One region of the Pantoea sp. UBA4549 genome, then DNA from elsewhere that is predicted to be linked to it. Evidence: riboswitches for the same ligand, from Rfam matches in the RefSeq annotation. Region 1 holds a riboswitch; each other region holds the start of a gene.

Region 1 (3,271 bases):
TCGTGCTGCAGCTCGCCGTCCTCATACTCCGCCATAAAGGCTGTCATCAGCGAATGGGGAAACGGCCACGGCTGTGAGGTGACATAGCGCACGTTTTTAACCCGTACATTACTCTCCTCCATGACCTCACGCGCCACCGCCTGCTCCAGCGTTTCACCCACTTCGACAAAGCCAGCCAGTACCGTATAGATGCTGTTACGATGGCGGGCATGATTCGCCAGCAGGATCTCATCGCCGCGGCGAATCGCCACAATGATGCAGGGTGCAATCTGTGGATAGTAACGTTCGCGGCAGTGGGTACAGAGGCAGGCAAACTCACGCGGACTGACGCGCATCTCATGGCCGCAGTAGCCGCACCAGCGGTGGGAGCGGTAGAATTCAGCCAGCTGCACTCCCCGGCCGGCGAGCTGAAACAGCCCGGGATCCTGATCGATAATCTGCCGGACCGAGCCCATATTTTCCGGGCGCGACGTCTGGATCAGCCAGACGTTTTCGCCCTGCCACTCGCCGATAAGCATGCCGTGCTGGCCTGTAAGGTCGAAATCTGCCGCTAAGCCGTGCGGTAGCTCACACTGCGGCAACCAAAGTTTCTGTTCAGAGCTGACAATCCACCAGCCAGCGTCTACGCTTGAGATCTCACGTTGCATCTTATTCGTTGTCCTTAGCGTCGCACGGCACGCTGAAAGTCTGATGTTAAGTGTAATGAACAACTATAACTCACCGGGAGCCTCATATGCTTACCCAGTTAGATAACCTGACCAGGCGTGTCGGTGGCGGTAATGAATTAGTCGATGCATGGTTACGTGCGCGTCGGCATTTGCTTGTCACTTATTATGAATTAATCGGCATTAAGCCTAATAAAGAGGCGCTGACGGCGCTGAATGAGCAGGCTCTGGATGACTTCTGCCACACGCTGGTGGACTATCTCTCAACCGGCCATTTCAGTATGTATGAGCGCATTATCAGGGATCTGCAGGGCGATAGCCCGCTGGTTGCTGCAGCGCATCTCTACCCGGCGCTTGAAAGCAATACCGATCGCATCATGCAGCTGTATGACAGTCATCTGCAGCAGGCGATTACCGATGAAAACTGCGTTGAGTTCCAGCGGGCGCTCTCTGAAGTAGGCGAAACGCTGGCGTCGCGCTTTTCTCTGGAAGATAAGCTGATTCAGATGGCGTGGGATAACCAGCTGGTTTCTCCGCCTGTTGCAAACGACAGCACTATTGCGCGTCCGGCCTGATCCTTCTGCAGTTGTAAAATCCTTGTTATTCCGTAAAAGCCCACTTATGCTGACCGGGCTTTTATTGTTTTAAACAGAAACACCTTGTCGGAGTGCCCCCCGGGGCTGAGACCGTTAATTCGGGATCCGCGGAACCTGATCAGGCTAGTACCTGCGAAGGGAACAAGAGTAGCTATTATCAGCGCACGATCGGGCCTTACCTGACTGCAGGCGCTGTTACTCCTTCCGGACTCCGGACAAGCAACTTCCACTGACTTCAGGAATTTTGCTATGTCTGCTGCTAAACCTTCTCGTCGTGAACAGCGCGCGCAAGCGCAGGATTTTATCAACTCGCTGCAGGGCACCGCCTTTCCCAACTCACAGCGTATCTGGATCACCGGCAGCCGCGCTGACATTCGCGTGCCGATGCGTGAAATCCAGCTCAGTCCTACCCATACCGGTGGTACCAAAGCGGAACCGCAGTATGAAATCAATGAGCCCGTTCCGGTTTATGACACCGCAGGCGCCTATGGCGACCCGCAGGCCACTATCGATGTCCATCAGGGGCTGGCAAAGCTGCGCGCCGCGTGGATAGCCGGGCGCAATGACAGTGAGCCGGTTGCTCAGCGCAGTTCCGCTTATACGCAGCAGCGTCTGGCCGATGAAGGTCTGGATCATCTGCGCTTTGAATCGCTGCCCTCTCCGCGCCGTGCGAAGCCTGGTCGCTGCGTCACTCAGCTGCACTACGCCCGTCAGGGCATAGTGACGCCGGAGATGGAGTTTATTGCGATTCGTGAAAACATGGGCCGTGAACGCATCCGCAGCGAAGTGCTGCTGCAGCAGCACCCGGGCGAAAGCTTTGGTGCGCACCTGCCGGCAAATATCACCGCAGAATTTGTGCGCGACGAAGTCGCCAGCGGGCGCGCCATTATCCCAGCCAATATCAACCACCCCGAATCAGAACCGATGATTATTGGCCGCAATTTTCTGGTGAAGGTCAATGCCAATATCGGTAACTCTGCGGTCAGCTCGTCGATTGAAGAGGAGGTGGAAAAGCTGGTGTGGTCCACGCGCTGGGGTGCCGATACCGTGATGGATCTCTCCACCGGCCGCTACATCCATGAAACGCGCGAGTGGATCCTGCGTAATAGTCCGGTTCCCATCGGCACCGTGCCGATCTATCAGGCGCTGGAAAAAGTGAACGGTGTCGCTGAAGATCTCAACTGGGACATTTTCCGCGATACGCTGCTGGAACAGGCAGAACAAGGCGTCGATTACTTCACTATCCACGCCGGGGTACTGCTGCGCTATGTGCCGATGACGGCCAGACGTCTGACCGGGATCGTGTCACGCGGTGGCTCGATTATGGCGAAATGGTGCCTGTCACATCACCAGGAGAGTTTTCTCTATCAGCATTTCCGCGACATCTGCGAAATCTGCGCCGCTTATGACGTTGCCCTGTCGCTGGGCGATGGCCTGCGCCCTGGCTCGATTCAGGATGCCAACGATGAGGCGCAGTTTGCAGAACTCAGAACGCTGGGCGAGCTGACCAAAATCGCCTGGGAGTATGACGTACAGGTGATGATTGAGGGACCGGGCCATATTCCGATGCAGATGATCCGGCGCAACATGACCGAGCAGCTGACACACTGTGATGAGGCGCCCTTCTACACGCTTGGCCCGCTGACCACCGATATTGCCCCCGGCTACGACCATTTTACCTCCGGTATTGGCGCGGCGATGATTGGCTGGTTCGGCTGCGCGATGCTCTGCTATGTGACGCCTAAAGAGCACCTTGGTCTGCCAAATAAAGAAGATGTAAAGCAGGGGCTGATCACCTATAAGATCGCCGCGCACGCCGCCGATCTGGCCAAAGGGCATCCGGGGGCGCAAATCCGCGATAACGCCATGTCCAAAGCGCGATTTGAATTCCGCTGGGAAGATCAGTTTAATCTCGCGCTGGATCCACACACCGCCCGCGCCTATCACGATGAAACACTGCCGCAGGAATCCGGCAAAGTTGCGCACTTCTGTTCTATGTGCGGGCCGAAG
Region 2 (3,271 bases), on a different contig from region 1:
CGCAGCGTGCGTCAGGGCAAACATATCCTGCGCGTGCTCTACTACCGTCCGCTGCAAAACCTGCTGCCCGCCTCACCGCTGCGCCGCTCGGAAACGCACCTGGCCCGGCAGATCTTCAGCGGCCTGACGCGCATAAATGAGGAAAACGGGGAAATTGAACCGGATATTGCTCACCACTGGCAGCAGCTTTCCGCACGGCAGTGGCGCTTTTATCTGCGCCCGGCCATCCGCTTTCATCACGGGCGCGAGCTGGAGATGGCGGATATCCTTGATTCGCTGCAGCGCAGCGCTGCCCTGCCGCTGTTTGCACATATTGCGCAGCTGCACTCCCCGGCACCCTGGACGCTGGATATCTCTCTGACCCAGCCTGACAGCTGGCTGCCATGGCTGCTGGGCAGCGTCAGCGCCATGATCCTGCCGCGCGAATGGCCGGCAATGCCCGACTTTGCCCGTCAGCCTGCCGGCTGCGGCCCCTACAGCGTGCTGCGCAATCAGCAGACGCAGCTGAAAATTGCCGCATTTGATGACTACTTTGGTTACCGGGCGCTGATTGATGAGGTCTCAATCTGGGTACTGCCGGAAGTCAGTGACGAGCTGGTCTACGCTGGCGTAAAGCTGCAGGGCAGCGAGGCGGATGAGATCGCGGAAGAGAGCCGTCTGGAGGAAGGCTGTTACTTTCTGCTGTTTGACCAGCGATCCGCCTGGGGACGCCATGCGCCGTTCCGCCGCTGGGTCAGCGATCTGCTTAATCCCGTTACCCTGCTGCATCATGCCGATCCCGGCTATCAGCGCTACTGGTTTCCCGCCTGGGGTCTGCTGCCGCGCTGGCACCATCGCCGCGATCGGCGGGCAGCGGATAAACCGGACGGTCTGACCCGGCTGACGTTAAGCTGGTACAGCGACCACGTTGAGCATGAAGGCATCGCCAGCGCGTTGCGTCCTCTGCTCGCGCAGCAGGGGGTGGAGCTGGTCACCCGGGTGGTGAGCTATGAAGCGTGGTTTGCCGGCGCCGGTGAAAGCGATATCTGGCTCGGCAGCGTTAACTTTACTCTGCCGCTGGAGTATGCGCTGTTTGCGCAGCTCTATGAGCTGCCGCTGATGCAGCACTGTATTCCGCTGGCGTGGCATGAGGATGCAGCGCGCTGGCGTGAGAAACGTCTGCCGCTGGCTGAATGGGCGCGCCAGCTGGTGGATCAGGACTGGCTGCATCCGCTGTTTCACCACTGGCTGCTGCTGGAAGGTCAGCGCAGCATGCGCGGCGTACGGCTGAACACGCTGGGCTGGTTCGATTTCAAATCTGCCTGGTTTGCGCCGCCGGCATTATGACGCTTTCACGCCGCCGCGGAAATGTCTACACTAAGCCGTTCTCAACGGGGTGCCTGCGTCGTCAGGCTGAGAGAAACCCGTCGAACCTGATCCGGTTAATACCGGCGTAGGGATTTGAGATGTGCCAGCCTCAGATCCTTTGCGACTCACCCCTATCCTCTCCTCAAGGAGCGCAAAGTGTTAAAGAACGTTCTGCCTGTCCTGCTACTGCTGTCTGCGCCGGTATTTGCTGCCAGACCCCTGCTCACTGTCTATACCTATGATTCATTCGCTGCTGAATGGGGGCCAGGCCCGGCGGTAAAGAAAGCGTTTGAAGCGGAGTGCGGCTGCGAGCTGCGCTACGTGGCGCTGGAGGATGGCGTCTCGCTGCTCAACCGTCTGCGCATGGAAGGAAAAAACAGCAAAGCCGACGTTGTGCTGGGACTCGATAACAATCTGCTGCAGGCGGCGGAAAAAACCGGCCTGTTTGCCAAAAGCCAGGTCGATACCGCGGCGCTGCAGCTGCCTGAGCGCTGGCAGAACGACACCTTTATCCCCTTCGATTACGGCTACTTCGCCTTCGTGTATGACAAAAACCGCCTGAAGAATCCGCCCGCGAGTCTGCAGGAGCTGGTTGAAAGCCCGCAGAAGTGGCGGGTTATTTATGAGGATCCCCGCACCAGCACGCCGGGCCTGGGCCTGCTGCTCTGGATGCAAAAAGTGTTTGGCGATCGCAGCGACGCGGCGTGGCAGAAACTGGCGGCCAAAACCGTTACCGTCACCAAAGGATGGAGCGAAGCGTACGGCCTGTTTCTCAAGGGCGAAGGCGATCTGGTACTGAGCTATACCACTTCACCCGCCTACCACATTATTGAAGAGAAGAAAGAGAATTACGCCGCTGCCACCTTCAGCGAGGGGCATTATCTGCAGGTGGAAGTCGCTGCGCAGCTGGCGGGCAGCAAACAGCCGGCGCTGGCGCAGCGTTTTATGCAGTTTATCGTCAGCCCCGCGTTCCAGCAGACGATCCCCACCGGCAACTGGATGTACCCGGTGATCAAAAGTGATTTACCGGCGGGCTATCAGGCGCTGAAGGTGCCACAAAAAGCGCTGCAGTTTTCACCGGCAGAAGTGGCTGACCAGCGCGCCGCGTGGATCAGCGCCTGGCAGCGGGCTGTCAGCCGCTAATGCCAGGCTGGCTGATCCCCGGCGCGCTGAGCGCGCTGCTGCTGTGTGCCGTGGCGCTGCTTGCCCTGGGGGCGCTGCTGACGGCGGCCCCGCTGCCGGACATGCGCGCCCTGCTCAGCGACAGCTATCTGCACCACGTGCTGGCGTTCTCTTTTGAGCAGGCGCTGCTCTCGGCACTCTGCTCGGTGCTGCCGGCTGTGCTGCTGGCGCGCGCGCTCTATCGCCGCCGCTTCCCGGGTCGTACGCTGCTGCTGCGGTTATGCGCGATGACGCTGGTGCTGCCGGTGCTGGTGGCGGTATTTGGCCTGCTGAGCGTCTACGGCCGTACCGGCTGGCTGGCGCAGCTCTGCATGCTGCTGGGCGTACCCTATCACTTCTCTCCCTATGGCCTGCAGGGCATCCTGCTGGCGCACGTCTTTTTTAACCTGCCGCTGGCGACGCGCATGCTGCTGCAGGCGCTGGAGAGCATTCCGGCGGAACAGCGTCAGCTGGCGGCGCAGCTTGGGCTGCGCGGCTGGAACCTGTTCCGGCTGCTGGAGTGGCCCTGGCTGCGCCGGCAGATCCTGCCGACGGCGGCGCTGATCTTTATGCTCTGCTTTGCCAGCTTCGCCACGGTGCTGGCGCTGGGTGGCGGGCCGCAGGCGACCACGCTGGAGCTGGCGATCTACCAGGCGCTGAGTTTTGATTACGATCCCGGCCGTGCCGCGCTGCTGGCGCTGCTGCAGCTTAACTGCTGTCTGCTGCTGGTGCTGCTCAGTCAGCGCTTCAGTAAAGCGATCCC
Region 3 (3,271 bases), on a different contig from region 1:
GGTCAGGGCCGCATGAGCCTGGCTGAAATCGTCGGAAAAGTAGATACCAACGCTGATAAGCGTGCGGCAGAAGAGCTGAACAAGCGTGACGCTTATGAAGTCCTGATCATCGGCAGTGGTCCGGCAGGCGCCGCGGCCGCTATCTACTCCGCGCGTAAAGGTATTCGCACCGGCCTGATGGGCGAGCGTTTTGGCGGCCAGGTACTGGATACAGTAGATATTGAAAACTACATTTCTGTACCCAAAACAGAAGGTGCGAAGCTGGCGGGTTCACTGCGCGCGCACGTCGATGATTACGCGGTGGATGTGATTGACACGCAGAGCGCGATTAAACTGATCCCGGCCGCGCAGGAAGGGGGATTGCACGCTATTGAAACCGCTTCCGGCGCGGTGCTGAAATCACGCAGCATCATTATCGCCACCGGCGCGCGCTGGCGCAACATGGGCGTACCGGGCGAAGATCAGTATCGTACCAAAGGGGTAACCTACTGTCCGCACTGCGACGGCCCGCTGTTTAAAGGCAAGCGCACCGCGGTCATTGGCGGCGGTAACTCCGGCGTGGAAGCGGCCATCGACCTGGCCGGTATCGTTGAGCACGTTACGCTGCTGGAATTTGCCGGTGAGATGCGTGCCGACAAAGTGCTGCAGGATAAACTGCGCAGCCTGAAAAATGTCGACGTGATCCTCAACGCCCAGACTACCGAAGTCAAAGGCGACGGCAGCAAAGTCACCGGCCTGGCGTATCTGGATCGCACCACGCAGACCACGCACGAGCTGGCGCTGAGCGGCATCTTTGTACAGATTGGTCTGCTGCCTAATACCGGCTTCCTTGAAGGCGCGATAGAGCGTAACCGCATGGGTGAAGTGATCATCGATGCGAAGTGCGAAACCAGCCTGAAAGGCGTGTTTGCCGCCGGCGACTGCACCACGGTGCCCTATAAGCAGATTATCATCGCCAGCGGCGAGGGCGCTAAAGCATCACTCAGCGCCTTTGATTATCTGATCCGCACCCAGCCGGCACAGTAAATTCAATTCTGTTATCCGGCCTGCGCCCCGCACCTTGCTGCGGGGCTTTTTTTTGCCGTTAATCAGCCAAGCCAGCGGCGTGCTTCGCTATCGCTGAGGTCGTGGTAGTAAAGCTTATGCAGCCGCGCGCCACAGCCGCGACAGCGTGCGGTGATACAGGTGGCCAGGCAGTAACGTCCGGCAGGGTTCAGAACGCCGGGGTGGCTGATTGTAATCTGATGCCAGCGGTGAGCGTGCGGAATAAGATGGCGCAGCAGGTTAATCATGGTGATATCCGGCAGGGTGGTCCGGCAGCAGATTAAGCACGCAGCAGCGTTATCGCGGCTTGCGCTGTATCAATAAACCGGTCACCCCAGCGGTCTGTCTGCCTCTGCAACCGCGCAGATCAATGTTTCTGCTCTCTGTGGCTTGCTTCAGGCGATCGCTTCCCCTAAGCTGCCGGTGTGTCGTAACAGACACCATGACTCGGGGTGCCCTTCTTTGTGAAGGCTGAGAAATACCCGTATTACCTGATCTGGATAATGCCAGCGTAGGGAAGTCAGATGCCTGCGCGCATTCGCCTTCCTGTACGCCTGACAGGAGCGCTATGATGACCCACCCTTTCTCTGCTTTGCCGCGCGGCTTGCCCCGTATAAATGCCCTGACCATTGCCGGCACCGATCCCAGCGGCGGCGCAGGGATTCAGGCCGATCTCAAAACCTTTTCTGCACTCAGCGCCTACGGCACCAGCGTCATTACCGCACTGGTGGCACAAAATACCTGCGGCGTGCAGTCGGTCTGTTATCTTTCCCCGGCGTTTGTCGCCGCACAGCTCGATTCGGTCCTGAGCGATATCCGTATCGATACGGCGAAAATCGGCATGCTGGCCGGGAGCGATATCGTGGAGGTCGTAACAGAAAAACTGGCGCGTGCGCGGCTGCCGTTTGTGGTGCTGGATACGGTCATGATTGCCAAAAGCGGCGATGCGCTGCTGGCCCCCGAGGCGGTGGCAGCGATGCGTGAGCGGCTGCTGCCGCAGGTTTCACTGATCACGCCTAATCTGCCGGAAGCGGCGGCGCTGCTGGAAACGGCACCTGCCCGGGATGAGCGCGCCATGCTGCAGCAGGGGGAGGGACTGCTGGATCTCGGCTGTGCAGCGGTGCTGATGAAGGGCGGCCATCTGGAGGATGCAGAGAGCCCTGACTGGCTGATCACCCGCAGCGGACGCACCCGTTTTACGGCGCCGCGCGTGGCGACGCGTCATACCCACGGCACCGGCTGTACACTGTCGGCAGCGCTGGCGGCGCTGCGACCACGGCATGAGAGCTGGGCTGATACAGTGGCAGCGGCAAAAGGCTGGCTGCAGCAGGCGCTGCTGCAGGCCGATTCACTGGAGGCAGGAAAGGGCATCGGGCCGGTGCATCATTTTCATCACTGGTGGTAGGACGCAGGCGGATAGTACGCAGGCATAAAAAGAGCAGCCTTACAGGCTGCTCTTTTTAAGAATCTGGCTCCTCTGACTGGACTCGAACCAGTGACATACGGATTAACAGTCCGCCGTTCTACCGACTGAACTACAGAGGAATTGTGTGGAACGGGGCGCATAATATCGGGCAGCCTGCTGCGTGTCAAAGCCCTTTTGCAAAATTTTCACCAACTGCTGAATAAACCGCCACTCCCTGACACAATGTGAGGAATATCACCAAAGTACTGCAAACTTACAGCGGTAATTGCTGATTTTGTCGTGTGCCCCACATCAATGATCACAGATATTTCATTTCGCCATTGTGGCGCCGAAATATGAAACATATATTCCGCGAAACCTTCTCTACTTTTCACGGGTGCAGCATGAACAGAGTCAGAATCGGAATGATTGGCAGCGGATATATCGGGCGGTGTCACGCTATCGCCTATGCGCAGGCACCCACGGTATTTGCCCTGAAGGGGGAGATCGTGCGTGAGATGCTGGCTGAAGTAAACCCGGCCCTGGCGGCAAAGCAGGCCGCCACGTTTGGCTTTGCCCGTTCCACCGGCGACTGGCGCGAGCTGGTCAGCGATCCGCAGATCGATGTCGTGGATATCTGCGCGCCCAACTTCCTGCATAAAGAGATGGCGCTGGAGGCGATTCGCCACGGCAAACATGTCTACTCGGAAAAACCGCTGTCGCTGAGCGTAGCGGATGCAGAGGAGATGGTACAGGCCGCAGAGCGGGCAGGTGTAAAAACGCTGGTGGGCTTTAACTACATGAAAAACCCGACCAGCCAGC

The links. A riboswitch is a leader RNA that binds a small molecule or an ion and turns the genes downstream of it on or off. The one in region 1 is predicted to bind thiamine pyrophosphate.
Region 2: linked by a shared signal. The riboswitch ahead of thiB (thiamine ABC transporter substrate binding subunit) and the one ahead of thiC (phosphomethylpyrimidine synthase ThiC) in region 1 are both predicted to bind thiamine pyrophosphate.
Region 3: linked by a shared signal. The riboswitch ahead of thiD (bifunctional hydroxymethylpyrimidine kinase/phosphomethylpyrimidine kinase) and the one ahead of thiC (phosphomethylpyrimidine synthase ThiC) in region 1 are both predicted to bind thiamine pyrophosphate.

The regions. Positions count from the first base shown of each region.
Region 1 is NZ_DGLH01000017.1:15,247-18,517, reverse strand. Features, by position in the region: gene nudC (NAD(+) diphosphatase) at 1-647, opposite strand, end outside; gene B3041_RS15730 (Rsd/AlgQ family anti-sigma factor) at 734-1,240, shown strand; TPP riboswitch at 1,319-1,419, shown strand; gene thiC (phosphomethylpyrimidine synthase ThiC) at 1,511-3,271, shown strand, end outside.
Region 2 is NZ_DGLH01000013.1:137,155-140,425, reverse strand. Features, by position in the region: gene sgrR (HTH-type transcriptional regulator SgrR) at 1-1,326, shown strand, start outside; TPP riboswitch at 1,362-1,457, shown strand; gene thiB (thiamine ABC transporter substrate binding subunit) at 1,504-2,490, shown strand; gene thiP (thiamine/thiamine pyrophosphate ABC transporter permease ThiP) at 2,466-3,271, shown strand, end outside.
Region 3 is NZ_DGLH01000015.1:221,435-224,705, forward strand. Features, by position in the region: gene ahpF (alkyl hydroperoxide reductase subunit F) at 1-1,026, shown strand, start outside; gene B3041_RS15080 (hypothetical protein) at 1,089-1,292, opposite strand; TPP riboswitch at 1,483-1,579, shown strand; gene thiD (bifunctional hydroxymethylpyrimidine kinase/phosphomethylpyrimidine kinase) at 1,649-2,449, shown strand; tRNA gene B3041_RS15090 (tRNA-Asn) at 2,514-2,589, opposite strand; gene B3041_RS15095 (Gfo/Idh/MocA family protein) at 2,854-3,271, shown strand, end outside.